Regions from separate parts of the Micromonospora luteifusca genome, predicted to be linked through region 3. Evidence: riboswitches for the same ligand, from Rfam matches in the RefSeq annotation. Region 3 holds a riboswitch; each other region holds the start of a gene.

Region 1 (3,268 bases), 1.7 Mb from region 3:
CGACCAAGCAGTGGACCCAGGGCAACAAGATCGGCGATAAGTTCGGTTGGCGCAACGCGCAGGCGAGCGTCCTCGCCCCGACCGGCACGATCGGCTTCATGATGGACTGCGACACGACCGGCGTGGAGCCGGACCTGGCGCTGGTCAAGTTCAAGAAGCTGGTCGGCGGCGGCTCGATGCAGATCGTCAACCAGACGGTGCCGCGCGCCCTGCGCAGCCTCGGCTACCCCGAGGAGCAGGTCGAGGCGATCGTCGAGCACATCGCCGACCACGGCCACGTGGTGGACGCCCCGGGCCTCAAGCCGGAGCACTACCCGGTCTTCGACTGCGCCATGGGGGAGCGGACGATCGCCCCGATGGGGCACGTGCGGATGATGGCGGCCATCCAGCCGTTCGTCTCCGGTGCCATCTCCAAGACGGTCAACATGCCGGAGGCGGCCACCGTCGAGGACGTCGAGAAGATCTACTTCGAGGGCTGGAAGCTCGGCCTCAAGGCCCTGGCGATCTACCGGGACAACTGCAAGGTCGGTCAGCCGCTCTCGGTGGCCAAGTCCAACAAGGCCACCCAGCCGGCCGCCGTCGAGACCGCGCCGGCCGCCCCGGTCGCGGTGGAGAAGGTCATCGAGTACCGGCCGGTACGTAAGCGCCTGCCGAAGAAGCGTCCGTCCGAGACGGTCAGCTTCTCCGTCGGTGGTGCCGAGGGCTACCTGACCGCGTCGTCCTACCCGGATGACGGCCTCGGTGAGGTCTTCCTCAAGATGTCCAAGCAGGGCTCGACCCTGGCCGGGGTGATGGACGCCTTCTCGGTGGCCATCAGCATCGGCCTGCAGTACGGCGTGCCGCTGGAGACGTTCGTCAGCAAGTTCACCAACATGCGCTTCGAGCCGGCCGGTATGACCGACGACCCGGACGTGCGGATGGCGGCCTCGGTGATGGACTACATCTTCCGTCGCCTGGCGCTGGACTTCCTGCCCTACGAGCGCCGCGCCGAGCTGGGCATCTTCACCGCATCCGAGCGGGCCGCGCAGCTGCGGGCCGAGGCCGACGCCGAAGCCGCCGCGGTCACCGGCGTGGAGCTCACCGCGATGGCGTCCTCGGCACCGGTGGAGACCCCGGCAAAGCCGGAGGCCGTCGCCCAGCCGGCCCAGGAGATGGCCGACGTGGCCGTCGCCAAGCCGGCTCCGAGCGTGGGTTCCAGCACGGAACTGCTCGAGGCCGTGATCGGCAAGGCCGCCGACGCACCGCTCTGCTTCACCTGCGGTACGAAGATGCGCCCGGCCGGTAGCTGCTACGTCTGCGAGGGCTGCGGCTCCACCAGCGGCTGCAGCTGACACGTCATCGACGAGCCCCGGGCGTTGACGCGCCCGGGGCTCGTCGGTCGGTGCGGATCCGCTTGAGTCCGTTGCGGACGATCGCGAGCAGGTGGTCGACGGCGCATCGCGGCGCTGACGTGAGTGTTCAGGTCACTCGGACCAACGATCCTGGTGGGTCACCGACGACACGGGACGTCGCTGGCGCCAGCCGTGCCGCTCCAGGTCCGGCGTCTGCTCCAGATGGGTGACCGGGCCGAGGCAGAGCCACGCCACCGGGCGGACGGTGGCCGGGATGCCGAGCAGGTCGCGCAGGAACGGTTCCCGGTAGAACGAAACCCAGCCGACCCCGAGTTGCTCGGCGGTTGCGGCCAGCCACAGGTTCTGGATCGCCAGACAGACCGAGTAGAGGCCGGCGTCGGCGATCGCGTGACGACCGAGAACGGCCGGCCCACCCCGCTCCGGGTCGTACGTGACCACGACCGACAACGTCGACTCGCGTACGCCATCGATCTTTATTCGGGCGAAGCGTTCCGCCGCCGCACCGTCGAGAGTGGCCGCGAAGGCGTTCCGCTCCCGCTCCACGTGCCGGTGGAACTCCTGCCGCAGCTCGGGATCACGGACCAGGATGAAGTCCCAGGGCTGGGAGAGACCGACGCTCGGCGCGGCGTGCGCCGCCGTGAGGATCCGGTCCAACGTCTCGGCGGGGATCGGCGCCCCGGTGAATTGGCCACGCACGTCCCGGCGGCGATGGATGGTCTCGTAGAGTCCGGTGTTCAAGGCAGGCTCCCGCTACGCTCGCGCCCCTGACGGGGCCGATGACGCGAGGCCGGTCTTCGGACTCCCGGATCTACGCTGGTCACCCGCCTTCCCAGCCCTTCAGGGCCAGTGGCTGCGTCTGGTGCGCGTGGGTGGCAGCTCTCCGGTCACCGCGGCGGGCCCGTGCCGGACTCACACCGGCTTCCCGATTCTCCCCACTCACGTGGGGCACCTCGCAACGTTTGTGCCACCGCCCACCATAGCGGCCCGTCGCCGGTGCTTCGATGATGCCGCATCACCAGGGCGCTGCCCAGTTGGGCCAGCAGCGCTGCCTTCAGCGCCGGGCAGACCCGCCCCGGGGGCGTGCTGCCGTTCGTCGGTATACCTCACGGTCATTTATGACTCTGAGGTATACCGCTCTCGTCGGGATTGGTGCCGCCAATCGAGCCGCGCGGGCAGGCACTCCGTGCCGCGTCGGCGGCACGAGGGGGCAATCAGTCGGCAGGAGCGGGCGCCGGTGGTCGTGCCGGATGGTTCGGTAACACCCGCGCTCCGCCTGACGAAGAAGAGGTGTGGAGGCTACGAGAGGGGACGGCCTGTGAATGAGCCCAGCCAAGCCGATGATGACATCTCCGGCATTGGAACCGATCCGGTGGCCTTCGAGGCCTTCTACCGGCGGCACCTGGAGGCGGTGGGCCGGTTCGTGGCGCGGCGGGTCGACGACCCACATCTCGCCGCCGACCTGACCGCCGACGTGTTCCTGGCGGTGATCGAGTCGGCGGCCGGCTACCGGCCGGACCGGGGTAGTCAGGTCGGCTGGCTGTACGGGGTGGCCCGCAACGTCATCGGCGACGAGCGGCGTCGGGCGGCCCAACGGCTGCGGGTGACCGGCCGACTGGCCGGACGACGGGACCTGGGCCCCGATGACATCGCCCGCATCGAGGAGCGCATCGACGCCGAGGCGGCGGCCCGCCGCACCTGTCGCGCGCTGAGCGAGCTCCCCGAGGGCGCCCGGACGCTTGTCGAACTCGTCGCCGTGGACGGCCTCACCGTCGCGGAGGCGGCGACCGTGCTCGGGGTGTCGCCGGTCGCCGCCCGGGTCCGCCTGCATCGCGCCCGTCGCGTCGTCCGCGCCGTTCTCGCCTACCCGGCAGCCACCACCCTCGCCTGAAGAGACGGAGATGACGCCATGAACAAGA
Region 2 (3,268 bases), 6.4 Mb from region 3:
GCCGGCCACGGGAGCGGTGCAGGTTGCGGGTCTCGTTGGCGACGATCGCGAGCAGCCAGGACCGGAACGACGACTCGCCCCGATAACGGGACAGCTTGCGGTACGCCTTCACGAACGCCTCCTGGGTGACGTCCTCGGAGTCCGAGCCCGCGCCGAGCAGCACCGCCGTCCGGTACGCGGACGCGGTGTGCCGGGCGACCAGGAGGTCGTACGCCTCCAGGTCACCTGCCCGAGCGCGGGTGACGAGTGCGTCGTCGTCCAGGGCGAACCTCCGTTCCGGTCACAACCCATGACACCGCTCACGCGCTGCCGGTTCCAACTCCGGGTTCTCGAAAAGTGGCTCAGCTGTCTCCCACCCGGCGTGCAGCGTATTGCCAGGAATCGGTGCTGCACTGGAGGGCGTCGAGGAGAGGGGCTGGTCATGAGCTGGTTCAACCGCCGGTCACGGGGTGCCGAGGCGACCCCGACGAAGCTGGACCGCGAGGCGACCCGCGACGATCTCGCCGCGCTGGAGTCGTTCGTCGCCTCTCGGCGGGGGGTGGAGTTCTACCTGGAGCCGGAGACGACCGCGACGGACACCACCGTGGTGGCGATCGCCCACGACGGCGAGTGGATCCGTCGCCGTACCGGCACGCCACGCGCGGCGGGGGCCATCGCCCGCAAGCACGCGGTGCCGCTGTACGAGGCGGCCCGCACCGGCTACCCGGAACGGATGCGGACCTGGAGCCGAGCCCACCCGGAACGCCACGCCCGCTGAGCCCCGCGGCAGCGGATCATGGCGAGCGGCGCAGTCGCCCGTTCCGTCAGGATGCCCGGCTAGACCGGGGATGTTCCTGCACGCCCATCGGGTTCCGCACGTGCGAGTGATCGCTGAACACCTCCGCGTCTACGGCATCAGCTTCAAGGGAGTCACACAGACAGTCGGCTCCCTCCGCAGGGTCACGCCGCCACCGGCCAATCAGCTCGTCGTCTCGTGCATCAGGCAACCCCGCGCGCCGATATTTCCGCAGGTCAATGTGGTGAGCATGGCGGGGCGGTGCCGGGGTCTGCGTTGACCGGCGGCGCGAGGGTGTGGCAGCATTCGCGGCCTGACGGCAGTGAAGGAAGTCGGTGCGAATCCGACGCGGTCCCGCCACTGTCACCGGGGAGCGATCCCCCCTCGTGAGTCACGGCCGTGTGTCTGCGGTTGGAAGGCCGGGGGAAGAGCGTCGATCCGGAAGCCAGGATACTTCGGCCGTCGGGACGTACCCCAGGGCGTGGACACCCGAGGAGGACCCGATGACGCAGGGCGTCTCATTCATCGACCGATATCGTCGTGGCTCGTGCGGCTGCCGTGCCGTCGCCACGATCGGCAGCATCGTCGGCCCACCGGCTCCCGGGCGCGATCTCTCCGCTCACCGCTGAGTCCGTACCGCACCGCCCGTCGTCTCCGGCCCTGCGCCGCTGACCAGGCCGAACCCTGCGCCCATCCCTCATGCCGGGTCGCTCCCGCGAGCGCCTCGACGTCACTGTCCGGAGCCTGCCGTGCGCATCCTGTTGCTCTCCACCGCCGACACCGACCTGCTGGCCGCCCGCGCCAGCGGTGCCGACTACCGGCTGGCCAACCCCGCCCGGGTCGCCGCCGACGAGGTGCCCGCCCTGCTCGACGGGGTCGCCCTCGTCGTCGTACGCCTCCTTGGCGGTCGGCAGGCGTGGCCGGACGGCCTCGCCACCGTGCTCGACAGCGGCATCCCGACGGCCGTGCTCGGCGGCGAGGCACTACCCGACGCGGAGCTGATGGCCATCTCCACCGTGCCGTCCGGGGTCGTCACCCAGGCGCTGGCGTACCTGGTCGAGGGTGGCCCGGACAACCTCGGGCAAATGGCCCGGTTCCTGTCCGACACGGTGCTGCTCACCGGCGAGGGGTTCGCCCCACCCGCACCGACTCCGGCGTACGGCGTGCACCGCGAGTACCCCACCAATCCGGAACAGCCCACCGTGGGGATCGTCTTCTACCGGGCGCACGCGTTGGCCGGCAACACCGATTTCGTCGACGTGCTGGCCGAGGCGGTGCGGACGGCCGGCGGCAACCCGCTGCCGATCTTCTGCGGCTCGCTGCGCGGGCTGACCGCGACCGCCGGTCCGCTCGGGCTCTTCGCCCGCTGCGACGCGCTGCTGGTCACCGTGCTCGCGGCCGGCGGCGCGGTCGCCGCGGACGCCTCCGGAGGCGGCGACGAGGACGCCTGGGACGTCGGCGCACTGGCCGCCCTGGAGGTGCCGATCATCCAGGCGCTCTGCCTGACCAGCACCCGTGAGCAGTGGGCCGGCAGCGACGCCGGACTGTCCCCGTTGGACGCGGCGATGCAGGTGGCCATCCCCGAGTTCGACGGCCGGATCATCACCGTGCCGTTCTCGTTCAAGCAGATCGACCCGGACGGCCTCTCGGTCTACGCCGCCGACCCCGAGCGGGCCGCCCGGGTCGCCGGCATCGCGGTGCGCCACGCCCGGCTGCGGTACCTGCCGAACCACGACAAGCGGGTCGCCGTGGTGCTCAGTTCGTACCCCACCAAGCACTCCCGGGTCGGCAACGCCGTCGGGCTGGACACCCCGGTCTCGGCGGTCCGGTTGTTCGCCGCGCTGGCCGAGGACGGCTATGACCTGGGCGCCGCGCCGCCGCCCACCGACGGGGACGCGTTGATCCACGCGCTGATCGCCGCCGGTGGTCACGACGTGGAATGGCTCACCCCGGAACAGTTGGCCGGCGCCGAGGCCCGGATTGCGGGGCAGACCTACCGACGCTGGTTCGACCAGGTCCCGGCCGAGCTGCGCGAGCGGATGCGCGAACACTGGGGTGAGCCGCCCGGCGAGCTCTACACCGAGGGCGGCGACATCGTGCTCGCCGGGCTGCGTTTCGGCAACGTGGTGCTGCTGATCCAGCCGCCACGCGGTTTCGGGGAGAACCCGATCGCCATCTACCACGACCCGGACCTGCCGCCCAGCCACCACTACCTGGCCGCGTACCGCTGGTTGGCCGCGCCCGTCGCCGACGGCGGCTTCGGCGCGGACGCCGTGGTGCACCTGGGCAAGCACGGCACCCTGGAGTGGCTGCCCGGCAAGGGCCTCGGCCTGGCCGCCGACTGCGCACCCGACGCCGTCCTCGGCGACCTGCCGCTGGTCTACCCGTTCATCGTCAACGACCCCGGCGAGGGCACCCAGGCCAAACGGCGGGCACACGCCGTGGTGATCGACCACCTGGTGCCGCCGATGGCGCGCGCCGAAACCTACGGCG
Region 3 (3,268 bases):
GGGAGAGCAGGAAGGCAACCCCGACGGCGACCAGGACGGTGATCACCACGGCGAACGGGATGCCGAGGATCTCCCCGTTGCCGAGCAGCTGGAAGGATCGGGGCAAACCGTAGACGCCGACCGCTCCGCTGACGATGAAGACGAGACCGCGGCCCACGGACATCGTTCCCAGCGTCGCAATGAACGGCGGAATCCGGGCCACGGTCACCAGCAGCCCGTTCAGCAGCCCGGCCAGCGCGCCGACGCCGATCGCCACGATCGTCGCCGCCCAGAGCGAGAAGCCGAGGTCGCGGACGACCATCGCGCCCGCGACGCCGGCCAGCGCGGCGATCGACCCCACGGACAGGTCGATGCCCTTCGTGATGATGACCATCGTCTGCGCCGTGGCGATGATGGCGATCACCGCGGTCTGCGCCCCGATGTTGAAGAGGTTGTCCGCGGTCAGGAAGTAGGGACTGGCGAGGGTCAACGCGATGAACAGGACCACGAGCGCGGTCGCGGCGGTCAGCTCGGAGACGGCGTGGGAGATCCGTTCCCGGAACCAATCGCTGAGTTCGCCGCGCTGCGAGCCGGCGGCTGCCTCGACCGTACTCATCGTCGGACCTCGCATGCCCGGGCACCGCCCGTAGAGATAGGTCGGATGTTTCCCTCGATCAGGCGTTACCTTGCCACGCATCTACATATGTTGCCAAGGTCTTGCCGACATGTTTTGTCAGCGATGCCCAGGCCACCACGGGCATACGTCTGATCAAACTGGCACAACCTGCGACCGATCGATCACCATGCCCAGGCGGGGAGGGGCTTTCGGCCCGTCAGGCCGCGAGCCGCTGCGGCCTCACGACGTCTCCAGCCGGTAGGCCCGACGGGCCGTCTGTCGCCAGATCGCCGCACGCTCGTCGTCGCGGAGCGGGTCCAGCAGGTCGGTGAGGGCCTCGACCCAGCGGGTGTACGAGGTGGCGAGCAGACACACCGGCCAGTCCGAGCCGAACATCAACCGGTCCGGGCCAAACACGTCGAGCGCGTGCTCGACGGCGGGCCGCACATCCGCCGTCGTCCAGGACGGGCCGTCCACTTCGGTCACCAGGCCGGAGAGCTTCGCCGTCGTGTTGGGCTCGGCGGCGAGCGTACGCAGGTCACGGGGCCAGTCGCCGAGGCCGGCACGCCCGAGCGACGGTTTGCCGAGGTGGTCCAGGACGAACCGCATCTGGGGCAGATCGCGGACGAGCCGGGTGGCCGCCGGCAGTTGGTGGTCGCGCACCAGCAGGTCGAAGGCGAGGCCAGCGGCGCCGACCGCGGCGATGCCCCGCCGGACCTCCGGGCGGTCGAGGTACGCCGGGTCAGGTTCGGATTGGACGAGGTGCCGGATCCCGACCAGCCGGTCTCCACCCCGTGCGGCCCGGAGCCGGTCGAGGCGATGGTCGACGTCGTCCGCGGTGAGGTCGACCCAGCCGACGACTCCGGCGATGAGGGGGTCGTCGGCCGCGATGCCCAGCAGTTCGGGCGTCTCCGTCCGGGCGGCGACGGACTGCACGACGACGGTCTGGGTGACCCCGACGGCCCGGGCTGCCGGGGCCAGGTCGACCGGAGTGAAGTCGTCGTCGATCACGGCCATGGTGTGCGGATCGATCCAGGGCTGCGGGTGCCGTGCCCGGACCCAGAGGTGGTGGTGCGCGTCCACGATGCCCGGTCCCGACGGGGTTTCGTTGGTCGTCATCGGACACGTCCCAGCGCGCTCACGTACACCCACACCCCGCCCAGTCATTGGTCAGACGTCCGGGTCGGCCCGGTGCTTCGGACCCATCCGGCAGTTTGACCATGTTAGCGGTAACAGGGCGCTCGCGGGTCGCAGGCGGCGCGCCACGACCAATCAAGCATCATATCTTTGACATCCACCCCCATGGCTACCCTCTCGTCGGCCCGTTCGGCTGGCGGGGCCGGGTTGACCGACTGCGGCGGCACCGATACCGTCGACCCACTATCTGCGGCGACGCGAGGGAAGCCGGTGTGAATCCGGCGCGGTCGCGCCACTGTAAGCGGTTCCTCAGTCTCACCACGGGGACCGCGAGCCAGGACGCTCGGTCGTCCGCAGCCTTGCGATGGGGACGCGTCATCCCCGGGGAGGTTCGTGTTCCATGTCTACTTCCACGTCCAGCCAGCCGTTGGTGCACCCCGCTGCCAGTGCGCGTCTGTTGTGGACGGTCCTGGCGACCGTTGCGGTGCTCAGCCTGCTGGCCTACCTCGTCGCCTTCGATCAGGGAGCCGTCTCGCGCAGCGGCATGTACCTGCACGAGCTGATGCACGACGGCCGGCATCTGCTGGGCGTTCCGTGCCACTGACAGCCACCACCGCTCCCCCGTTCGTCACCGTCCTCGTCCGTGGGCTGCTCGCCGGTCTGATCGCCGGCCTGCTCGCCGGGGCGTTCGCCTACGTCGCCGGTGAGCCGCACGTCGAGGCGGCCATCGCCATCGAGGAGGCGGCGGCGCACGCCGAGCCCGCGGCCGGTGGGCACGATCATGAGGACGCCCTGGTCAGCCGGACGGGTCAGCGCGGCGGCCTGTTCCTGGCCACCGGCCTGTTCGGCGCCGCGATGGGTGGCCTGCTGGCCACGGCGTACGCCCTGCTGTCCCGTCGGCGACGGATCTACGACGACGACGGCCGGGCGGGTCTGCTGCTGGCCGGCGCGGCACTGCTCGGCGCAGTGATCGTGCCGTTCCTGAAATATCCGGCGAACCCTCCGGCCGTCGGCGACCCGGCCACCTTCAACCAGCGCACCGTCACCTATCTGCTGATGGTGGTGCTCGGTCTGGTGGCGGTGTGGAGCGGGTCGCTGGGCTATCGGGCGGTCGGCGACGCGGCGCCGACGTGGCAACGCGCCGCTGCGGCCGCTGCCGGGTTCCTGCTGGTCACCGTGGTGGCCTACGTGGTGATGCCCTCCTTCCAGGAGGTCCCGGACGACTTCCCCGCGACTCTGCTGTGGGACTTCCGGCTGGCCTCGCTCGGCACCCAGGTGGTGCTCTGGACCGGGATCGGCCTGCTGTTCGCGGCGCTGATGCACCACGACCGGCGTCGCCGGGCCGCCGCCGCGCTGCCGGGCACGTGATCCCCACCAGCCTCCGGCTGGTCGCCCACGGTCACACCACCGCCCTGCGCCGGGCTCGGTTCGGTGGGGCGGACGACGGCTTGGACGAGGGCGGCCTGCGTGCCGCCCTCGCCCAGGCCCGCACCGAATCGGGCCGGCGCGGGCACCTGCGTGTCGACGATGCCTGCC

The links. Region 3 has a riboswitch for cobalamin ahead of JOD64_RS28955 (CbtB domain-containing protein). Riboswitches for the same ligand answer to the same signal wherever they lie in the genome.
Region 1: it holds a riboswitch for cobalamin, as region 3 does, so the genes downstream of both, bluB (5,6-dimethylbenzimidazole synthase) here and JOD64_RS28955 (CbtB domain-containing protein) in region 3, are expected to answer to the same signal.
Region 2: it holds a riboswitch for cobalamin, as region 3 does, so the genes downstream of both, cobN (cobaltochelatase subunit CobN) here and JOD64_RS28955 (CbtB domain-containing protein) in region 3, are expected to answer to the same signal.

The regions. Positions count from the first base shown of each region.
Region 1 covers NZ_JAFBBP010000001.1:4,776,556-4,779,823, forward strand. The annotation lists gene JOD64_RS21795 (vitamin B12-dependent ribonucleotide reductase) at 1-1,331, shown strand, start outside; gene bluB (5,6-dimethylbenzimidazole synthase) at 1,464-2,090, opposite strand; cobalamin riboswitch at 2,121-2,320, opposite strand; gene JOD64_RS21805 (RNA polymerase sigma factor) at 2,668-3,240, shown strand; gene JOD64_RS21810 (CU044_5270 family protein) at 3,259-3,268, shown strand, end outside.
Region 2 covers NZ_JAFBBP010000001.1:11,733-15,000, reverse strand. The annotation lists gene JOD64_RS00055 (RNA polymerase sigma factor) at 1-202, opposite strand, end outside; gene JOD64_RS00050 (hypothetical protein) at 422-757, shown strand; cobalamin riboswitch at 1,076-1,253, shown strand; gene cobN (cobaltochelatase subunit CobN) at 1,525-3,268, shown strand, end outside.
Region 3 covers NZ_JAFBBP010000001.1:6,433,292-6,436,559, reverse strand. The annotation lists gene JOD64_RS28965 (ABC transporter permease) at 1-595, opposite strand, end outside; gene JOD64_RS28960 (amidohydrolase family protein) at 836-1,714, opposite strand; cobalamin riboswitch at 1,952-2,098, shown strand; gene JOD64_RS28955 (CbtB domain-containing protein) at 2,133-2,336, shown strand; gene JOD64_RS28950 (CbtA family protein) at 2,327-3,100, shown strand; gene JOD64_RS28945 (histidine phosphatase family protein) at 3,097-3,268, shown strand, end outside.